DNA from 2 places in the Luteimonas sp. GW821-FHT14E02 genome. Region 2 is predicted to be linked to the other one. Evidence: riboswitches for the same ligand, from Rfam matches in the RefSeq annotation. Region 2 holds a riboswitch; the other holds the start of a gene.
What was found. Region 2 has a riboswitch for cobalamin ahead of metE (5-methyltetrahydropteroyltriglutamate--homocysteine S-methyltransferase). Riboswitches for the same ligand answer to the same signal wherever they lie in the genome.
Positions count from the first base shown of each region.

Region 1: linked by a shared signal. The riboswitch ahead of btuB (TonB-dependent vitamin B12 receptor) and the one ahead of metE (5-methyltetrahydropteroyltriglutamate--homocysteine S-methyltransferase) in region 2 are both predicted to bind cobalamin.

Region 1 covers NZ_JBXAPK010000002.1:4,126-13,719, reverse strand. Annotated here, with positions in the region: gene AC1RNP_RS03165 (alpha/beta hydrolase) at 1-405, opposite strand, end outside; gene AC1RNP_RS03160 (multidrug efflux RND transporter permease subunit) at 508-3,657, opposite strand; gene AC1RNP_RS03155 (efflux RND transporter periplasmic adaptor subunit) at 3,664-4,953, opposite strand; gene bioD (dethiobiotin synthase) at 5,048-5,764, opposite strand; gene AC1RNP_RS03145 (GAF domain-containing protein) at 5,804-6,289, shown strand; gene AC1RNP_RS03140 (TfoX/Sxy family protein) at 6,297-6,665, shown strand; cobalamin riboswitch at 6,779-7,003, shown strand; gene btuB (TonB-dependent vitamin B12 receptor) at 7,128-9,080, shown strand; gene gph (phosphoglycolate phosphatase) at 9,097-9,594, opposite strand, start outside.
Region 2 covers NZ_JBXAPK010000001.1:486,562-496,155, forward strand. Annotated here, with positions in the region: gene AC1RNP_RS02060 (Fur family transcriptional regulator) at 1-125, opposite strand, end outside; gene AC1RNP_RS02065 (PadR family transcriptional regulator) at 49-687, opposite strand; gene AC1RNP_RS02070 (LysR family transcriptional regulator) at 753-1,667, opposite strand; gene AC1RNP_RS02075 (serine hydrolase domain-containing protein) at 1,760-2,980, shown strand; cobalamin riboswitch at 3,052-3,302, shown strand; gene metE (5-methyltetrahydropteroyltriglutamate--homocysteine S-methyltransferase) at 3,510-5,786, shown strand; gene AC1RNP_RS02085 (acyl-CoA thioesterase) at 5,839-6,246, opposite strand; gene AC1RNP_RS02090 (ribonucleotide-diphosphate reductase subunit beta) at 6,254-7,273, opposite strand; gene AC1RNP_RS02095 (ribonucleoside-diphosphate reductase subunit alpha) at 7,270-9,594, opposite strand, start outside.

The DNA of each region.
Region 1 (9,594 bases), on a different contig from region 2:
GCCGCGTTGCTCGACCACGACCAGATCGCCGGCCTGGCTCAGATTCAGCCAGGTGCGCAGGCGCCCCATGTCGTTCTTGGCGAACGCGCCCAGCACGCTCAACCCCGGACCGCCCGGCAGCCAGAACACCGGCGGTGCGCCACTCGGTCGCGATGCCTTGGATGGCGATTTAATCCGCGCGAATCCGACGCCGATCAGGCGGCTGTCAGGATTGCGCCGATTCTCGGGGGCATACAACGTCCCGATCTCGTAGGCGACCGCCTCGCCCTTCTCATCGCGGATCGTGCCTTGTTCGACGACGATCTCGCCGGCGCGATGCGCGGCGGCATCCGATGTTGATGCCAGCGACGGCAACGACCACGGCAGCAGGATTAGCAGGAACCACTTGGGAGCGATCCGTCCCATCGACAATCCTTCGACGCGAGTGGTATTTCGTGATGTGCCGCGATCAGCGCACGGAGCGGACATCCGCTCCGTGCGCCTTGAGCTGAAACGCCGGTCGAATCGCTAAGCCGCCTTGTGCCCGCGCGGCGCCTCGTCGAGCTTGTCACCCAGCGCTCTGCGCACGATCACGTAGAACACCGGGATCAGCAGCAGGCCGAGGAAGGTGGCGAAGAGCATACCGCCGACCACGCCCGTGCCGATGGCGTGACGGGAGTTAGCGCCGGCACCCGAGGAGAACATCAGCGGCATCACGCCCATGATGAAGGCGAAGGAGGTCATCAGGATCGGGCGGAAACGCAGCTTGGCCGCTTCGATCACGCCTTCGGCGAGCGTCTTGCCCTTCTTGCGCTCGTCGAGGGCGAACTCGACGATCAGGATCGCGTTCTTCGCCGCCAGGCCCATCACCGTGATCATACCGATCTTGAAGTAGATGTCGTTCGGCAGGCCACGCAGCAGCGTGAACGTGACGGCACCGAGCACGCCCAGCGGCACCACCAGCAGCACCGCCACCGGCACCGACCAGCTTTCGTACAGCGCCGCGAGGCAGAGGAACACCACCAGCACCGACAGCACCATCAGCGCGGTCGCCTGGTTGCCCGAGAGGATTTCCTGATACGACTGACCCGTCCAGTCGTAGCCGAAGCCCTTGGGCAGGTCTTTCTGCACGATGTTCTGCATCGCGTTCATGGCTTCGCCGGAGCTGTGACCCGCCGACTGTGACCCGACCACTTCCGCCGCGGCATAACCGTTGTAGCGGGTGAGCGCGGGCGAGGCGGTGATCCAGCGGCTCTTCACCACGTTCGACAGCGGGATCATGGCGTTGGTGCTGGCATCGCCTTCCGTCGTCGAGACCGCGTTCGGGTTGGGCGTATAGAAACGACTCAACGCCTCGGGCCCGGTGCGGAAGGCCTCGTCGGCCTGCATGTTGACGCGCTTGATGCGGCCACCGTCGGTGAAGTCGTTGACGTAGAACGGCGCCAGCATCAGCTGGATCGCGGTGTAGATGTCGGACACCGACAGCCCCATCGCCTCCGCCTGCACGCGATCGACGTCGAGCTTGAGCTGCGGCGCATCCGCCAGCGTGTTCGGGCGCACGCCCGTCAGCACGGGATTCTGGCTGGCCTTGCCCAGCAGCATGCCCAGCGCCTGCCCGAGCGCGGCGCGGCCCTGGCCGGTGCGGTCCTGCAGGTACATGTCGAAGCCGCCGAACTGGCCGAGGCCGTTCACCGTCGGCAGGTTGACCACGAAGATCTGCGCGTCGCGGATGCCGAACGCCTTCATGTTGACCTGCTGGATGAACTCCTCCGCCGTGATGTCGCGCTCATCCCAGGGCTTGAGCTTGATGAAGGCCATGCCCGCGCTTTCGCTCTGGCCGATGAAGCTGAAGCCGGAGACGGTGAACACGCCCTCATAGCCATCCTGCTTTTCGACGACCTGGAGCAGTTGGTCCATCACCTTCTCGGTGCGCTCGAGCGTGGCGCCCGGCGGCAGCTGCACGATCGCCAGTGCATAGCCCTGGTCTTCTTCCGGCAAGAAGCTGCCGGGCAGTCGCGTGTACACGAAGATGCACAGCGCGGTGAGCAGGCCGAACACGATCATCCACAGCGGCGCATGACGAATCGCGCTGGTGATGTGGCCGACGTAGGTGTTGCTGACCCAGTCGTAGACCTTGTTGAAGCCGCGGAAGATCGGATTGCGGCTCTCGTGATGCCCCGTCGGCTTGAGCATGGTCGCGCACAGCGCCGGCGTGAAGCCGAGCGCCAGGAACGCCGAGAACGCCATCGCCAGCGCGATGGTGAGCGCGAACTGCTTGTAGATCTCGCCGGCGCTGCCGCCCTGGAACGCACTGGGCACGAACACGGCCGCCAGCACCACGGTGATCGCCACCACCGCGCCGCTGATCTGTCCCATCGCCTTGATGGTGGCTTCCTCGGGCGAGAGGCCTTCCTCGGTCATGATGCGTTCGACGTTCTCGATCACCACGATCGCGTCGTCCACCACGATGCCGATCGCCAGCACCATGCCGAACAGGCTGAGCTGGTTGATGGTGAAGCCGATGAAGTACATGCCGACGAAGGTGCCGAGCAGGGCCACCGGGATCACCAGCGTGGGGATGATCGTCGCGCGCAGGTTCTGCAGGAAGATCAGCATCACCAGGAACACGAGCACGACCGCCTCGATCAGCGTCTTGACCACTTCCTCGATCGAGACCTGCACGAAGGTGGACGTGTCGTAGGGCGCGAACCAGGTCACGCCCGGCGGGAAGCTGGCTTCCAGTTCCTTCATGCGCGCCTTCACCGCCTCGGCCACGCCGAGCGCGTTGGCGCCGGGGGCGAGCTGCACGGCGAAGCCGGCGGCGGGCGCGCCGCTCCAGCGCAGGCTGGCGGCATACGACACCGCGCCCTTCTCGATACGGGCGACATCCTTCAGGCGCACCGTGCTGCCGTCGTTGTTGGCGCGCAGGATGATGTTGCCGAACTCTTCCGGCGTGCTGAAGCGGCCCTCGGCCGAGACCGTGGCGGTGAACGCCTGTCCCTTCGGCGACGGTGCCGCGCCGATGCTGCCGGCGGCGAACTGCACGTTCTGCCCCTGCACCGCGGTCAGCGCCTGCGTGGCCGACAACCCGAAGCCTCGCAGCTTCTCCGGGTTGAGCCAGATGTTCATCGCATACTCGCCGCCGAACTGCTGGGTGCCGCCGACGCCGGGCACGCGCGCGATCTGGTCGAGCACGCGTGAACCGACGATGTCGGCCATTGCATGCTCGTCGAGCGCGCCGGTGTCGCTGCGCAGCGCCAGCACCATCAGGAAGCCGGGGTTCTGCTTGGCCACCACCACGCCCTGCCGGGTCACTTCCGAGGGCAGGCGCGGCGTCGCCAGCGAGACCTTGTTCTGCACCTGCACCTGGGCGATGTCGGGATCGGTGCCGGGCTTGAAGGTGAGCGTGATCGAGGCGCCGCCGGTGGCGCTCGAGGAGGAGCTGAAGTAATCGAGGTTGTCGATACCCGTCAGTTCCTGCTCGATCACCTGCGTGACCGCGCCTTCGACCGTCTCCGCGCTCGCGCCGGAGTAGCTGGCGCTCACCGTGACCTGCGGCGGGGCGATGTTCGGATACGACTCGACGCCGAGGCTCATGATCGCCAGGGCGCCGCCCAGGCTGATCAGGATCGCGATGACCCAGGCGAAGACCGGGTGGTGAATGAAAAATCTGGACATGAGGGATCAGTCCTTCTTCGTGGCCGCGTCACCGGTCTTTTGTTGTTGCGCGGCTTCTGCGTTCTTGTCGGGCGCGTCGTTTCCGGGCGCGGCTGCGCCAGGCTTGGCGGCACCCGGGGCACCCTGAGCGCCAGCGGCCCCTTCCGGCTGCCAGGGCGTGGCATTGACCTTGACCGGCTTGCCGCCGCCCATCTGCTGCGCCATGCCGACGGCCTGCAGGCCCGAGACGATGATCTGATCGCCGTCCGTCACGCCCCTGGTCACGATCCAGTTCGTGCCCTGGCTGCGATCGGCATCGATGTCCTTGCGCGCCACCATGCCGTCCTTGCCGACGGTCAGGACATAGGCGCTCTGCGCATCGCGCTGCACCGCCGCCTGCGGAATCAGGAACGCACTGGAGATCGAACCGAGCGATGCCTTGAGCGTGACATACGTGCCGGGCAGCAGCGTCCGTTCCGGATTGGGCAGCGTGGCGCGCAAGGCGACCGCGCCGGTCGCCGGATCGACGGTGTCGCCGGAGAAGTCGAGCGTGCCCTTGTGCGAATACAGCGAACCATCCGGAAGCAGGACGTCCACTTCCGCCTTGCCGCTGGGCGTGTTGCCCTGCAGACGGCGGACCTGGCTCAGCTCCGTCACGCTCATGGAGAAGTTCACATACAGCGGGTCGATCTGGTCGACGGTGGTGAGCAGCGTCGTCGCGCCCTGCCCGACCAGCGCGCCCTCGGTGACCTGCTGCTTGCCGGCGCGACCGGCGATCGGCGCACGCACGCTGGCGTAGCCGAGATTGATCTGCGCGTTGTCGACGGCGGCACGCGCGGTCTGCACCTGCGCCGCGGTGGTCCGCTCGGTGGCGAGCGCATCGTCGTAATCGGATTGCGAGATGTACTTCTGCGGCAGCAGGCGACGCGCGCGCTCGGCCGCGGTCTTGGCGTTGGCGTAGTTGGCCTGCGCCTGCGCCAGCGACCCTTGCGCCTGGCCCAGATCCGCGCGCAGCTGCGAAGGATCGATGACGAAGAGCTCCTGCCCTTCACGGACATCGCTGCCTTCTTCGTACACGCGCTTCTGCAGCACGCCGGGAACGCGGGCGCGCACGTCGGCGCTGCGATAGGCGGCGAGTCTGCCGACCATGTCCTGCTGCAACGTGATGCTGCCGGCCTTGGCTTGGACCACGCCGACTTGCGGCGGCGGCATTCCGCCACCGGGGCCGCCAGGGCCCGCTTCCTGGCCTTTACCGCAGGCCGCCAGCACTAGGAGGAGCGCGCCGGACAACGCCAGCGTTCGGGAATGCATCGCCATGGAAAAACTCCGGGAACAGGGGCCGGACAAGGGGGACATTAATTCTTGTACTGGTCAGGATAGCATTTAGCGATCTGGATGACTGTGCCGAAAGTTATGTTGATACCGGGTGCAAAGCCTGAGCAACTGACAGACGGTCGGCCAATACGCTGGCGTCTGGTGCGGCAGCGAACGGCAGCCGCCCCAGGCAAGGCGCGGAAATCCGCTGCTGCAGCAGCATGAAATTCTCGTCGCGGCTTTCCATCCCGGGATCGACTTCGCTCGCGATCCAGCCGACGAGATGCGCGCCGTCGTCGGTGATCGCGCGCGCGGTCAGTCGAGCATGGTTCAGACAACCCAGCCGCAGACCGACCACGAGGATCACCGGCAGGCCCAATGCATGCACGAGGTCGACCTGATCGAGACTGCCTGACAGCGGCGCGGCCCAGCCACCGACGCCCTCCACCACCACGATGTCCGCCTGCGCCGACAGTCTGTCGTGGGCTTCGAGGATGGGATCGAGCGTGATCTCCACGCCGGCATCGCGCGCGGCCAGCTCCGGCGCCAGCGGCCGCGGCAGCGCGTAGGGATTCACGTCCTCGTAGCGCGCCACCGGATCGCCCGCCGCCTGCAGCGCCAACGCGTCCTCGTTGCGCCAGCCTTCCGCGGTGCGCGTGCAACCGCTGGCCAGCGGCTTCATGCCGACCGCGCGCCAGCCTTCGGCACGCAATGCGTGCAGCAGCGCGCAGCTGGCCAGCGTCTTGCCGGCACCGGTATCGGTGCCGGTGACGTAGAAGCCGCCAGGATGGGGGCCGTGACCGGGTTGTGGCATCGCCGCCTCCTGCGGATGGCCTGTTGCTAGACTGCACACATGTTCACTTCTTCCAGTCTAAGCGGCAGCAAGCGCGAGCAGTACGCGCAGCTCGCCGAACAGGCCAAGGCACTGCTCGCCGGCGAACGCGACCGCATCGCCAATGCCGCCAATCTCTCCGCGCTGGTGTACCACGCCCTGCCCGATCTGAACTGGGTCGGCTTCTACTTCTACGACGGCACCGAACTGGTGGTCGGCCCGTTCCAGGGCCTGCCGGCCTGTGTGCGCATTCCGCTCGACAAGGGCGTGTGCGGCGCGGCGGCGCGCAGCCGGCAGACGCAGCGCGTCGAGGACGTGCACGCCGTGCCCGACCACATCGCCTGCGATGCCGCCTCGCGTTCGGAACTGGTGGTGCCGCTGGTCCGGCCGGACGGTGCCCTGATCGGCGTCTTCGATCTGGACAGCCCGGCGTTGGCTCGCTTCGACACCGACGATCAGGCCGGCCTGGAAGCGATCGCCGCCCTCTTCGTGGCATCACTGGGATGAGGCCGCGATGAGCGCTCCGCTGAAATTGCGCAACGTCGGCCCGAAGAGCGCCGCCTGGCTGCGGCAGGTCGGGCTGCGCACGCTCGACGATCTTGCCGCCGCCGGACCGGTCGAGGCCTTCATGCGCGTCAAGCGTGCCGGCTTCAAGCCCAGCCTCAACCTGCTCTACGCGCTGGAAGGCGCGCTGTGCGACTGCCACTGGCAGGAAGTGCCGGAGGCGCGCCGTGCGCAGCTCGTCGCCGAGGCCGAGGCCGCGATCGCGCAACTGCCCGCGCCACGCGGCCGACCCGCCGCCGGGCCGGTGACGACCACGCATCATCAGGAAGAAGATGCCGCGCCGTCGTTCGGATTCTTCGACGAGCCCGACAAGGACTGAACCACCCCGGCATGCGGCCAGCCGAGCCGGAAGCGGCGGCCCCCGGCGCAATCGCATACAATCGCCGCGCTTCGAGGTGATCCAAAGGCATTGCGCGAGTCCCTTCGCAAGAGCCCGTGCATCCACGCGCGGACTTTCCAATGCCAGCGGATTGAAACGGGAAGCCGGTGACGTCGCGCGCTACTGCGCATCGACCATTCCGGCGCTGCCCCCGCAACGGTAAGCGAGTCACGCCAACGCATTCGCCACTGTGTTTCGACACGGGAAGGCGCCGCGGCCGAAGTCGGTCACGACTTCAACTCGTAAGCCCGGAGACCGGCCTTGGAGTCGACAGGTTGCGATGCGGAGGGCATTGCGGCGGCGCTGGCGCCCGTTGCGCTCGTTCTGCCTCGCACTTCCTCTTCTCCTCGCGACTCCCATTGGCTCGGCGCGTGCGTGGGTGCACGCGATGGAGAACATTCGATGCACGCTCAACCCCGCGCATGCCGCGGATCCTCTCGCAATAATCCGCGATTCCGAACCATCCACCTCCGCGTCCTGCCGCTCGCCGCCGCCTGCGCGCTGCTGCCGTCGCTGGCTTTCGCCGAGCCCGAGGCCGCGACCGATCTCGACGAAGTGATCGTCACCGCCACGCGCACGCAGGTACCGCTGATCGACAGCCTGTTCCCGGCCGAAGTGATCGACCGCGAGGAGATCGAACGCAGCCAGGCGCGCGACCTGCCCGATCTGCTGCGCGGCCGCGCCGGTGTCGACATCGGCAACTCCGGCGGTCCCGGCAAGGTCACCAGCGTGTTCATGCGCGGCAGCGGCTCCGGCCACGTGCTGGTCCTGGTCGACGGCATCCGCATCGGCCCCGCCACCAACGGCGCGACGGCGTTCCAGGATTTGCCGGTCGAACAGATCGACCGCGTCGAGATCGTGCGCGGCCCGCGTTCGAGCCTGTACGGCTCGGAAGCGATCGGTGGCGTGATCCAGATCTTCACGCGTCGCGACCAGGGCAAGTTCACGCCGCGCTTCCGTCTCGGCATCGGCAGCCACAACCTGCGCGAAGCCAGCGCCGGCTTCGGTGGCGGCGGTGAACGCGGCTGGTATGGCGCCGACGTGGCTTACTCGCGCACCGACGGCATCAACGCCTGTCGCGGTTCGACTAACCCATTCGCTGGTTGCTTCGCCGACGAACCCGATCGCGACGGCAATCGCAACCGCTCGCTCAATCTGCGCGGCGGCCTCGAGCTGGGCGAGACGTTCACGCTGGAAGGCCATGCCCTGCGTGCCGAAGCCGACACCGAATTCGACGGCAGCCTCTTCGCCGGCAACTTCGCCAGGAACGTGCAGCAGGTGGCCGGCGCCAAGCTCGGCTGGACGCCATCCGAGCGCGTGGCCGTGAACCTGCAGGCCGGCCGCAGCTACGACAAGGCGGATTCCTACTTCGAGCAATCCGGCAAGGCACGCGCGCACGTGAGCACCTTCGACACGCGCCGCGACACCGCTTCGTTGCAGGCAGACTTCACGCTCACCGCCAATCATCTGATCTCCGCCGGCGCCGACTGGCAGAACGACAAGATCACCAGTACGGCGGACTACGCGGAAACGGAGCGCGACAACACCGGCGTGTTCGCCGAGTACCAGGGCAGCTTCGGCGCGCATCAACTGCAACTGAGCGTGCGCAACGACGACAACGAACAGTTCGGCAACCACACCACCGGCGGCGTGGGCTGGGGCATGAAGTTCGGCGACGGCTTCCGCTTGAGTGCCAACTACGCTACCGGTTTCAAGGCGCCGACCTTCAACGATCTGTACTTCCCGGGCTCGGCCAGTCCCGATCTCGATCCGGAAACCTCCAAAACGCTCAATATCGGCATCGGCCAGCACACCGAACTGCTGAGCTGGACTTTCAACCTCTACGAAAGCCGGTTCGACGATCTGATCGTGTTCGAGTTCCCGCCGCCGAACTACATCGGCGAGGGCTACAACGTCGACAAGGCCCGCGTGCGCGGCGCCGAGCTGACCTTCGAGACCACGATCGCAGGCTGGGATGTCTCCACGCAGTGGAGCTTCATCTCGCCGCGCAACCGCAGCAAGCGCAACCCCGACGGCACGCCCGATGCCGATTACGGCAACCTGCTCGCGCGTCGCGCGCGCAACATCGGCCGCATCGATCTGGATCGCGCTTTCGGCGATTTCCGTTTCGGCATCACCGTCGCCGGCGCCAGCCATCGCTACGACGATCCGGCCAACACGAAGCGGCTCGGCGGCTACGGCACCACCGATCTGCGCCTGGAATACGCGTTCTCACCGGCATGGACGTTGCAGGCGCGCGCCGGCAACGTCTTCGACAAGCGCTACGAAACGGTGGACTGGTACAACCAGCCGGGCCGCGAATACGGCCTCAGCCTGCGCTACCAGCCGCGTTGAAAAATGGCGGCTCGCCTCAGGCGATCGATGCCGAGGCGACGCCGGACGCCTGCGGGTGCAGCGAAAGCAGCGCCCGCATGTCGTCGATGACCGCCAACGCCTGCGTGCTCCGCAGATCGAAGCCGCGCGGATAGCCATAACTCACCAGCACCAGCGGCATCGCCGCGGCCTTCGCCGCGGCGGCGTCGGTGGCGGAATCGCCGATCATCACGCAATCGTCAGGTTCGCGACCGAACAACTGCGCCAGATGCAGCAGCGGCAACGCGCTGGGCTTGCGTTCCGGCAAGGTGTCGCCGCCGACCATCGCGCCGAAACGCTCGGCGATGCCCAGATGTTCGAGCAACGGCCGCACATAGCGTTGCGGCTTGTTGGTACACACCGCGAGCGCGACGCCCTGCGACTGCAACGCTTCCAGCGTTTCGGCCACACCGGGATACAGCTGTGCACGCAGCAGCAGCGTCTCGCCGTAATGCACCATGAAACCTTCCATGACATCGTCGACGGCGACATCGCT
Region 2 (9,594 bases):
CAGCGGGCAAGCCACGCATCGAGCGGCGCCGCGCGTGACGGCGCTGCTTCAGTCACGACGCTCGCCGGAGAGGATCTCGGCGGTGGCGCGTTCGAGGATCGCGGCGATGCGGCGGGCTTCGGCATCGTCCCAGTCGGCGCGGCGCGACAGCAGGGCGTGCTTGAGCGCGTGCATGGCGCGTCGCACGGTCATCGGCGCGGCTTCCTTGGCGGCTTCGCGGGCGCGGTGTTCGGTGCGGGCGATCACGGTGTCGACGGCGGCGCGGTTTTCGTTGAGATAGGCGCGGCCGGCGTCGGTGATCGAGTAGAGCTTGCGGCCGCCGGTTTCGGCTTCGGCCTGGGCGTGGCCCATTTCCTCGAGCATGGTCAGGGTGGGGTAGATCGCGCCGGGGCTGGGCGAGTAACGGCCGTGGAACATCTCTTCGATGATGCGGATCAGTTCGTAACCATGGCGCGGCTGCTGCTCGATCAGGCCGAGCAGAAGGAGCTTGAGATCGCCGTGGCCGAGCATGCGCCCGCCGCCGCGATGGCCGCCGTGGCGGCGGCCCATGTCGTCGGAAAAGATGTCGTCTCCGCCAAACCGGTCGAAGAAGCCGCGGCGGCTGGCGTGCAGGGTCGGATCGAAGTCGTGGTCGAAGTGCGGGTGATGGTGAGCGTGATGGCGGTGGAACCAGGAATGAAGGCGCATGGGGATTCGATATATCGGAAGTTGGGTAAAAGATATATCTAAGATATATCGAAATCAAGAAGGGGCTATCCCGTTCCGGTCCGCCCCATGGGCTCGCAGAGGAAATCCACGAATGCCCGCAGCTTGGGCGGCATGTGCTCGCGCGCCGGGTAGTAGATGTAGAAACCCGGGAGCGCGGGCGCGTATTCGGCCAGCACCCGGACCAGGCGTCCGTCCGCCAGATCGGCCTTGACCGTTTCCACGAAGAGTTGCGCCAGGCCAAGCCCGTCGCGCGCGGCCTCGCGCGCCATGCGGTCGTCGGTGTAGATCAGGCGGCCCTGCACGTCCATCTGCAGTTCGCGGCCGTCGTCGACGAAACTCCAGGGTTCGAGACGGCCGCTGCCGGGCATGCGGAAGCGGATGCAGTCGTGGCCAGCCAGATCGGCCGGCGCGCGCGGCGTGCCGTGGCGGCGCAGATACTCGGGGGTGGCGACGATGGCGCGGCGCAAGGGGCCGCTGATCGGTCGCGCCACCATGTCCTGGGCCAGTTTGTGGCCGATGCGGATGCCGGCGTCGAAGCCGCCGGCCACCACGTCGGCGAGGGTGTCGTCGGTGAACAGTTCGACCTGGATCTGCGGATAACGCGCCAGGAACTCCGGCAATCGCGGGTTGATGTACAGCCCCGCCACCAGGCGGGACAGATTGATCCGCAGCAGGCCGGACGGCTGGCCCTGATCGGCGCGCAGGCGTTGCATGGCGATGTCGATACGGTCCAGCGAGGGGTCGATCTGGGCCAGGAATTCGCGCCCCGCCTCGCTCAGCGCCACGCGCCGGCTGGTGCGGTTGAACAGGCGCACGCCCAGCCGCCCTTCCAGCCCCCGCACGCTTTGCGAAACCGCCGAGGCGCTGACGCCGAGATGGTCGGCGGCGCGGGTGAAGCTACCCAGTCGCGCGACGGTGCGGAATACCGACAGGCCGGCTAGGGGTTCGGGCTTGATCATCAAGTTTTTCTTCATGATAGGTGCAGGCTAGCAGGCTTTTTGCTCAGGGATCGGGGCGTCACAGTGGCGGCGTCCTTTCCGGAGATGCCGTCATGTCCCTGTTGTTCGCCCCCCTGCTCGCCCTCGCCGTGGCCGCGCAGCCAGGCCCGGCTGCCGCCGAGCCGGCGGTTCAAGACGATCTGCCCCACCGGCTGGATGCGGTGATCGATAGCGCGCTGCGCGAGGAACGTATCGTCGGCACCGTCGTGCTCGTGGCCAAGGACGGCAAGGTGGTGTATCGCCGTGCCGCGGGTTTCGCCGATCGCGAGGCGGCGCGGCCGATGCCGGAGGATGGGATCTTCCGCTTCTCCTCGATCACCAAACCGATCGTCACCGTGGCGGCGCTGCGGCTGGTGGAGCAAGGCAAGCTGCGTCTGGATGATCCGGTGACGCGCTGGCTGCCCGACTTCAAACCGAAACTGGCGGACGGCAGCACACCGGTCATCACCGTGCATCAGCTGCTCACGCACACCGCCGGGTTGAGTTACGGGTTCGAGGAACCGGCCGATTCGCCGTATCACCGGCTCGGTGTTTCCGATGGCCTCGATGAGGCCGGCATCACGCTGGAGGAAAACCTGCGCCGTCTTGCCGAGGCGCCGTTGCTCTATCCGCCCGGTCATCAGTGGGGCTATTCGCTCGCCATCGACGTGCTCGGCGCGGTGATCGCCCGCGCCAACGCCAGCACGCTGCCCGAGGCGGTGGCGCAACTGGTGACGACGCCCTTGCAGATGCGCGATACCGCGTTCTCCGTGCAGGATTCCCCGCGCGTCGTGGTGCCGTATGCCGACGGCCAACCCCGGCCGCGACGCATGTCCGACCGCTTTGAAATGACGCTGCCGGCATGGATGGGCGAGCGCTTGCGCTTCGCTCCGACGCGGGCGTTCGATGCTGGAGCATATCCGTCAGGCGGCGCCGGCATGGTTGGCACGGCCGACGACGTGCTGCGCTTGCTGGAAACGATCCGCGGCGATGGTGCTCCGCTGTTGAGTGCTGACACCGTCAGGCGCATGACCACCGATCAGGTCGGCGCCGACGCGCAAACCCAGGGCCCGGGCTGGGGCTTCGGCTACGGCGGCGCCGTGCTGGACGATCCCGTGCTGGCCAAGACGCCGCAGGCGAAGGGCACGCTGCAATGGGGCGGGGTCTACGGCCATGCCTGGTTCGTCGATCGCAGCAACGGATGGAGCGTGGTGGCGCTCACCAACACCGCGCTGGAAGGCATGTCCGGCGCTTTTCCGACGCAGATCCGCGATGCGGTGTACGGCGTGCGGTGAACTTCACCGCGCGGCATAGAACGATTTCTCATGTAAGCCCTCGCGACCTTGACGCTTCCCGACCTCGGGCGTAATTTGCCACTTGCCGACGGTTTGCATCGCTTCATCAAGATCAAGCGATGGAATTAAAAGGGAAGCCGGTGCGGCCCCGCAGCGAACACCTTCGCCAGGGGGCCAATTCCGGCGCTGCCCCGCAGCGGTGTGTGGAAACGATCTTCGCCAATGGCACTGGGTCTGCAGCCCGGGAAGCGGCGAACAGTAGGCGGGGCCTCCGCGCCCCATGTCCACGAGCCCGAAGACCTGCCGCGGCCAGGGAGCAATCCCTGCCTTGACCTGGGACTTCCGAGGGGAAGCGCCGGGACGTGCGCCGCGGCTTTCCGGCCGGGGCCTGTCCTTGCGCCCGCTCGTCGGTTCCGGTTCGCCCGAGGGGGCGAAGGTCGCCGGCGTGGTGGAGGGCTCGCGCAACTGCGGGTACTTCGACGCGTACCGCCTTCGTTCCTCCATTCGCCACGAATCGAGGACACGCAACATGATCACTGTCAGCAACCTGGGCTTCCCGCGCATCGGCGCGAAGCGCGAACTCAAGCGCGCGCTGGAAGCGTACTGGCGCGGCGAAGCCACGCCGCAACAACTGCAAGACACCGCGCGCGGACTGCGCGAGCGACACTGGAAACTGCAATACGAAGCCGGCGCCGACCTCGTGCCCTGCAACGACTTCTCGCTGTACGACCACGTGCTCGATACCGCGTTCGCGCTCGACGCCATTCCCGATCGCTATCGCGCACTCGCCGATGACGATCCGCTGACCGGCTATTTCGCCCTCGCGCGCGGCTTGCAGAAGGACGGCATCGACCTGCACGCATTGGAGATGACCAAGTGGTTCGATACCAACTATCACTACCTGGTGCCGGAACTGCATGCGCAGCAGAGTTTTCGCTTGCGCGGCGACAAGGCCGTCAACGAATTCCTGGAAGCCAGGGCGCTTGGCATCGACGCCAGGCCGGTGCTGCTTGGTCCGGTGAGCTTCCTGCTGCTGTCGAAGACGGTCGACGGCAGCGATCGACTCGCCCTGCTCGACCGCCTGCTGCCTGTCTACGCGCAATGGCTCGGCCGATTGCGCGATGCGGGCGCGGCGTGGGTGCAGATCGACGAACCCTGTCTGGTGCAGGATCTGGATGACGACGATCACGCGGCGTATCGCAAGGCCTACGGCACGCTGGCCATCACCGCGCGGCCGAAACTGCTGCTGGCCACTTATTTCGGCGCGCTCGAGGACAATCTCGCGCTCGCCGTGGAATTGCCCGTCGAAGGTTTGCACATCGATCTCGTGCGCGCGCCGGAGCAGCTCGATGCTGTGCTCGATGCGTTGCCGCCGCGTCATGTGCTCTCGCTCGGCCTGGTCGATGGCCGCAACATCTGGCGCACCGATCTCGATCGCGCGCTCGCATTGGCGGAGCACGCGCAGGCGCGCGTCGATGCCGGACGCCTGCAGGTCGCGCCCTCATGTTCGCTGCTGCACGTGCCGATCGATGCGACGCTGGAAACCGCGCTGCCGTTCGACATCCACGCATGGCTGGCGTTCGCGCGACAGAAGATCGAGGAATTGCGCACGCTCGGCGATGCCCTGAACGGCCTGCGTTCGGCCCGCTCCACGCTGGAAGTCGCGCGCGAGCGCTATGAGACGCGCCGCCGCTCGGCCAAGGTGCATCGGCCGGACGTTGCCGCGCGCGTGGCCGCGCTCGACGATGTCGCCACGCAGCGCAAGTCGCCGTACCCGCAGCGACACAGCGCGCAGGCGCGGCGCTTCGGCCTGCCGTCGTTCCCCACCACCACCATCGGCTCGTTCCCGCAGACGCAAGCCGTGCGCGAGGCGCGCGCGAAATACAAATCCGGCAAATGGTCGGATGCCGACTACGACGCGTTCCTCGAAGCCGAGACCGAACGCTGCGTGCGTTTCCAGGAAGAGATCGGTCTGGACGTGCTGGTGCACGGCGAGTTCGAGCGCAACGATATGGTCGAGTATTTCGGCGAGCAGCTCGACGGCTTTGCCTTCACCAAGCATGGTTGGGTGCAGAGCTACGGCTCACGTTGCGTCAAGCCGCCGATCCTGTACGGCGATGTGCGGCGCCCGGCGCCGATGACAGTGCGCTGGTCGCGCTACGCGCAATCACTCACCGACAAACCAATGAAAGGCATGTTGACCGGCCCGGTGACGGTGCTGCAATGGTCGTTCGTGCGCGACGACCAGCCGCGTGCGAGTACATGCCGTCAGATCGCTCTCGCCCTGCGCGATGAAGTGCTCGATCTGGAAGCCGCCGGTATCGGCGTGATCCAGATCGACGAGCCGGCGCTGCGCGAAGGCCTGCCGTTGCGGCGCGCGCAATGGCGCGCCTATCTCGACTGGGCCGTGGAATGCTTCCGCATCAGCGCCGCCGGCGTCGCCGACCAGACGCAAATCCACACCCACATGTGCTACTCGGAATTCAACGACATCATGGAGGCGGTGGCGGCGATGGATGCCGACGTGATCTCCATCGAGACCTCACGCTCGCGCATGGAGTTGCTGGATGCCTTCGTGCGCTTCCGCTATCCGAACGGTATCGGTCCAGGTGTCTACGACATCCACTCGCCGCGCGTTCCGGATACGACGGAGATGACCGCATTGCTGCAGAAGGCCGGCGCGGTATTGCCAGCAGAACAGTTGTGGGTGAACCCGGATTGTGGACTGAAGACGCGAGGTTGGCCGGAAACGCGCGCGGCGCTCACGGCGATGGTCTCGGCCGCACACGCGTTGCGCACGACCTGATACGCAAAGCGGGAGAACGGAATGGCACGCCGCGAGACAACGCGGCGTGCCGTCAATCCGTGTCCGATTCCACCAGGCGCGGCACCGGCGCCGGCCGGCCGCGCGCATCCAGCGCGATCATCACGAAACGGCCGCGCGTGCACAGCTCGCGTTCGCCGCTGAGCAGATCCTCGGCGATCAATTCCACTTCCACCTGCATCGAACTGTTGCCGGTGGCGATCACGCGCGCCACCGTTTCCACCAGTTGGCCCTGGCGGATCGGCAGTTTGAAATCCACTTGCTCCGAGCGCGCCGTCACCACGGTGCGGCGCGCGTAGCGCGAGGCGGCGATGAAGGCGGCCTTGTCCATCCAGGCCAAGGCCTGGCCGCCGAACAACGTGCCGAGGTGGTTGGTGTGATCGGGGAACACCATTTCCAGCAGCCGCGCTTCACGCGGCTGGGTATCGGGCAAGGGAGTCATGACGTCCTTAGAAAGCGTGGTCGAAGCCGACTTCACCCTGCACACCCACCTGATAGGCCGAGACGCGCCGTTCGAAGAAATTGGTCAGCTCCTGCACGTCCTGCAGGTCCATGAAGGGGAAAGGATTACGCGCGCCGAAATGCTTCGGCATACCGAGCTGGGCCATGCGCTGATCGGCGCAGTATTCCAGGTACTCGCGCATGTCCTTCGGCGACAGCCCGGCGACGCCGCCGGAGAGCGTGTCCTGCGCGAAGGCGAACTCGCACTCCACCGCTTCCTGCATCATCTGCACCACTTGCGCGCGGAAATCGTCGTCGATCAGATCGGGCTCCTCCTCGCGCGCGGTGCGGATCACCTCGAAGGCGAACGCCATGTGGCAACTCTCGTCGCGGAACACCCAGTTGGTACCGGACGCCAACCCGTGCAGCAGTCCGCGCGAACGCAGGTAGTACACGTAGGCGAAGGCGCCGAAGAAGAACAGGCCCTCGATGCAGCCGGCGAAGCAGACCATGTTGAGCAGGAACTGACGGCGCTGTTCGCGCGTTTCGACGCGGCGCAAGTCCTGGATGCTGTCGATCCACTTGAAGCAGAACTCGGCCTTCTTGCGGATCGAGGGGATGTTTTCCACCGCGGCGAAAGCCTTGGCGCGCTCGTTCGGATCGGGCAGGTAGGTGTCGAGCAGCGTGAGGTAGAACTGCACGTGCAGCGCCTCCTCGTACAGCTGCCGAGACAGGTACATGCGCGCTTCCGGCGCGTTGATGTGCTGGTACAGGTTCAGCACCAGATTGTTGGACACGATCGAATCACCGGTGGCGAAGAACGCCACCAGCCGTTCGATCAGATGCCGCTCGGCCGGGCCGAACTTGTGCTTCAGATCATTCACGTCCAGCGAGAAGTCCACTTCCTCCACCGTCCAGGTGTTGCGGATGGCGTTGCGGTACATCTCGTAGAACTGCGGGTAGCGCATCGGGCGCAACGTCAGTTCAAAGCCAGGGTCGAGCAGCAGTTGGCGGTTGTGTGTGCTCATTGGCAGGCCTCGCAGGCTTCCGGGTTCTCGAGCGAGCACGCCACCGCGGCGACCGGCGTGTAAGTGGCGACGGTGGTCTTGGCGATCTTCGTCGCCGGCCGCGAACGCAGGTAGTACGTGGTCTTGATGCCCTTCTTCCATGCGTACATGTACATCGACGACAGCGCGCCGATGTTCGGGCTCTCCATGAACAGGTTGAGCGAGGCCGACTGGTCGATGTAGGCGCCGCGCTCGGCCGCCATGTCGATCAGCGAGCGCATCGGCAGCTCCCACGCGGTGCGGTAGACCGCGCGCAGCGCTTCGGGAATCTGCGTCAGGCCCTGGATCGAGCCCTCGGCCTGTTTGATAGCATCGCGGATGTCCGGCGTCCACAGGCCGAGCTTCTTCAGCTCCTCGACCAGGTAACGGTTGACCTGCAGGAAGTCGCCCGACAGCGTCTCGCGCTTGAACAGGTTGCTGACTTGCGGTTCCACGCATTCGTAGCAACCGGCGATGGAAGCGATGGTGGCGGTCGGCGCGATCGCGATCAGCAGCGAGTTGCGCAGGCCGTGCGTCTTGATGCGCTCGCGCAGCGCGTCCCAGCGCTCCTGGTGCTCAGGCGTGACATTCCATGCGTCGAACTGCAATTCGCCAGCCGCCGCGCGCGTGTCGGCGAAGGACGGATGGCGGCCGCGTTCCTCGGCCAGTTCGCAGGAGGTTTCCAGCGCGTGGTAATAGATCGTCTCGGCGATCCTGGCCGACAGCGCGCGTGCGGCCTCGCCGTCGAACGGCAGGCGCAGGCGGAAGAACACGTCCTGCAGGCCCATGCAGCCGAGGCCCACCGGTCGCCAGCGCAGGTTGCCGCGGCGCGCGGATTCGATGGGATAGAAGTTCAGGTCGATCACGCGGTCGAGCTGGCGCACTGCCAGGCGCACGGTTTCGCCGAGCTTGTCGAAGTCGAAGACTCCGTCTTCGTCAAAATGGTGCGCGAGATTGATCGAGCCGAGATTGCAGACCGCGGTTTCCTCGGCCGACGTCACCTCGAGGATTTCAGTGCACAGATTCGACAGGTGAATGACGTTGCCGGCCTTGGCGGTCTGGTTGCTCGCGCGGTTGCACTTGTCCTTGAACGTCATCCAGCCGTTGCCGGTCTGCGCCAGCGAACGCATCATGCGCGCGTAAAGTTCACGCGCCTTGATCGTCTTCACCGCCTTGCCCTGCGTTTCCGCCTGTTCGTAGGCGCGCTCGAACGCCTCGCCGTACAGATCGGTGAATTCCGGCACGATGCGCGGATCGAACAGCGACCAGTCGGCATCGGCCTCGACGCGGCGCATGAAGAGATCGGGAATCCAGTTGGCGAGATTGAGGTTGTGCGTGCGCCGTGCTTCGTCGCCGGTGTTGTCGCGCAGTTCGAGGAATTCGGCCACGTCCGCGTGCCACGGTTCCAGGTACACGCAGGCCGCGCCCTTGCGCTTGCCGCCCTGGTTCACCGCGGCGACCGAGGAGTCCAGCGTCTTCAACCACGGCACGATGCCGTTGGAATGGCCGTTGGTGGACTTGATCAGCGAGCCGCGCGAGCGCACGCGCGTGTAGCTCACGCCGATGCCGCCGCTGAATTTCGACAGCTGCGCGATGTCGCCGTAGCGCGCGTAGATCGACTCCAGCGAATCCTGCGGCGAATCGAGCAGGAAGCACGAGGACAGCTGTTCATGCGTGGTGCCGCTGTTGAACAGCGTCGGCGAACTCGGCAAATAGTCGAGATTGCCCATGCGGCGGTACAGCGCCAGCGCCTCCGGCACGTCCTCGGACAGTGCGCAAGCGATGCGCAGGAAGAACTGCTGCGGCGTCTCGATCACCTTGCGCGACTGCGGATGACGCAGCAGGTAGCGGTCGTAGAGCGTTCTCAGGCCGAAATAATCGAAGTGCAGATCGAACGCCGCGTCGATGGCGTCGTTGAGCTTGCGCGCGTGCAGCTGCACGAAGCCGAGCAGGCGATCGTTGATGAGCCCGAGATCGTGGCCGCGCGCGATCGATTGCGAGAAGGCGTGGATCTCCTGCCCGGCCACTTCCTTGGCGATCACGTTCGCAAGCAATCGCGCGGCCAAGCGGCTGTATTCGGGTTCCTCGGCGGTGAGCAGGGCGGCGGTGCGGATCGACAGTTCGTCGAGTTCGCGCGTGGAGGCGCCGTCGTAGAGTCCGGAGATGGTGCGCGTGGCCACGCGCATGGGATCGACCGCGTGCAGGTCGTCGCAGCAGCGCTGGATGGCGCGCACGATCTTGTTCAGATCGACCGGCTCGCTGCCGCCGTTGCGCTTGCGCACCTGCATGGCCGTGGCCGTGGG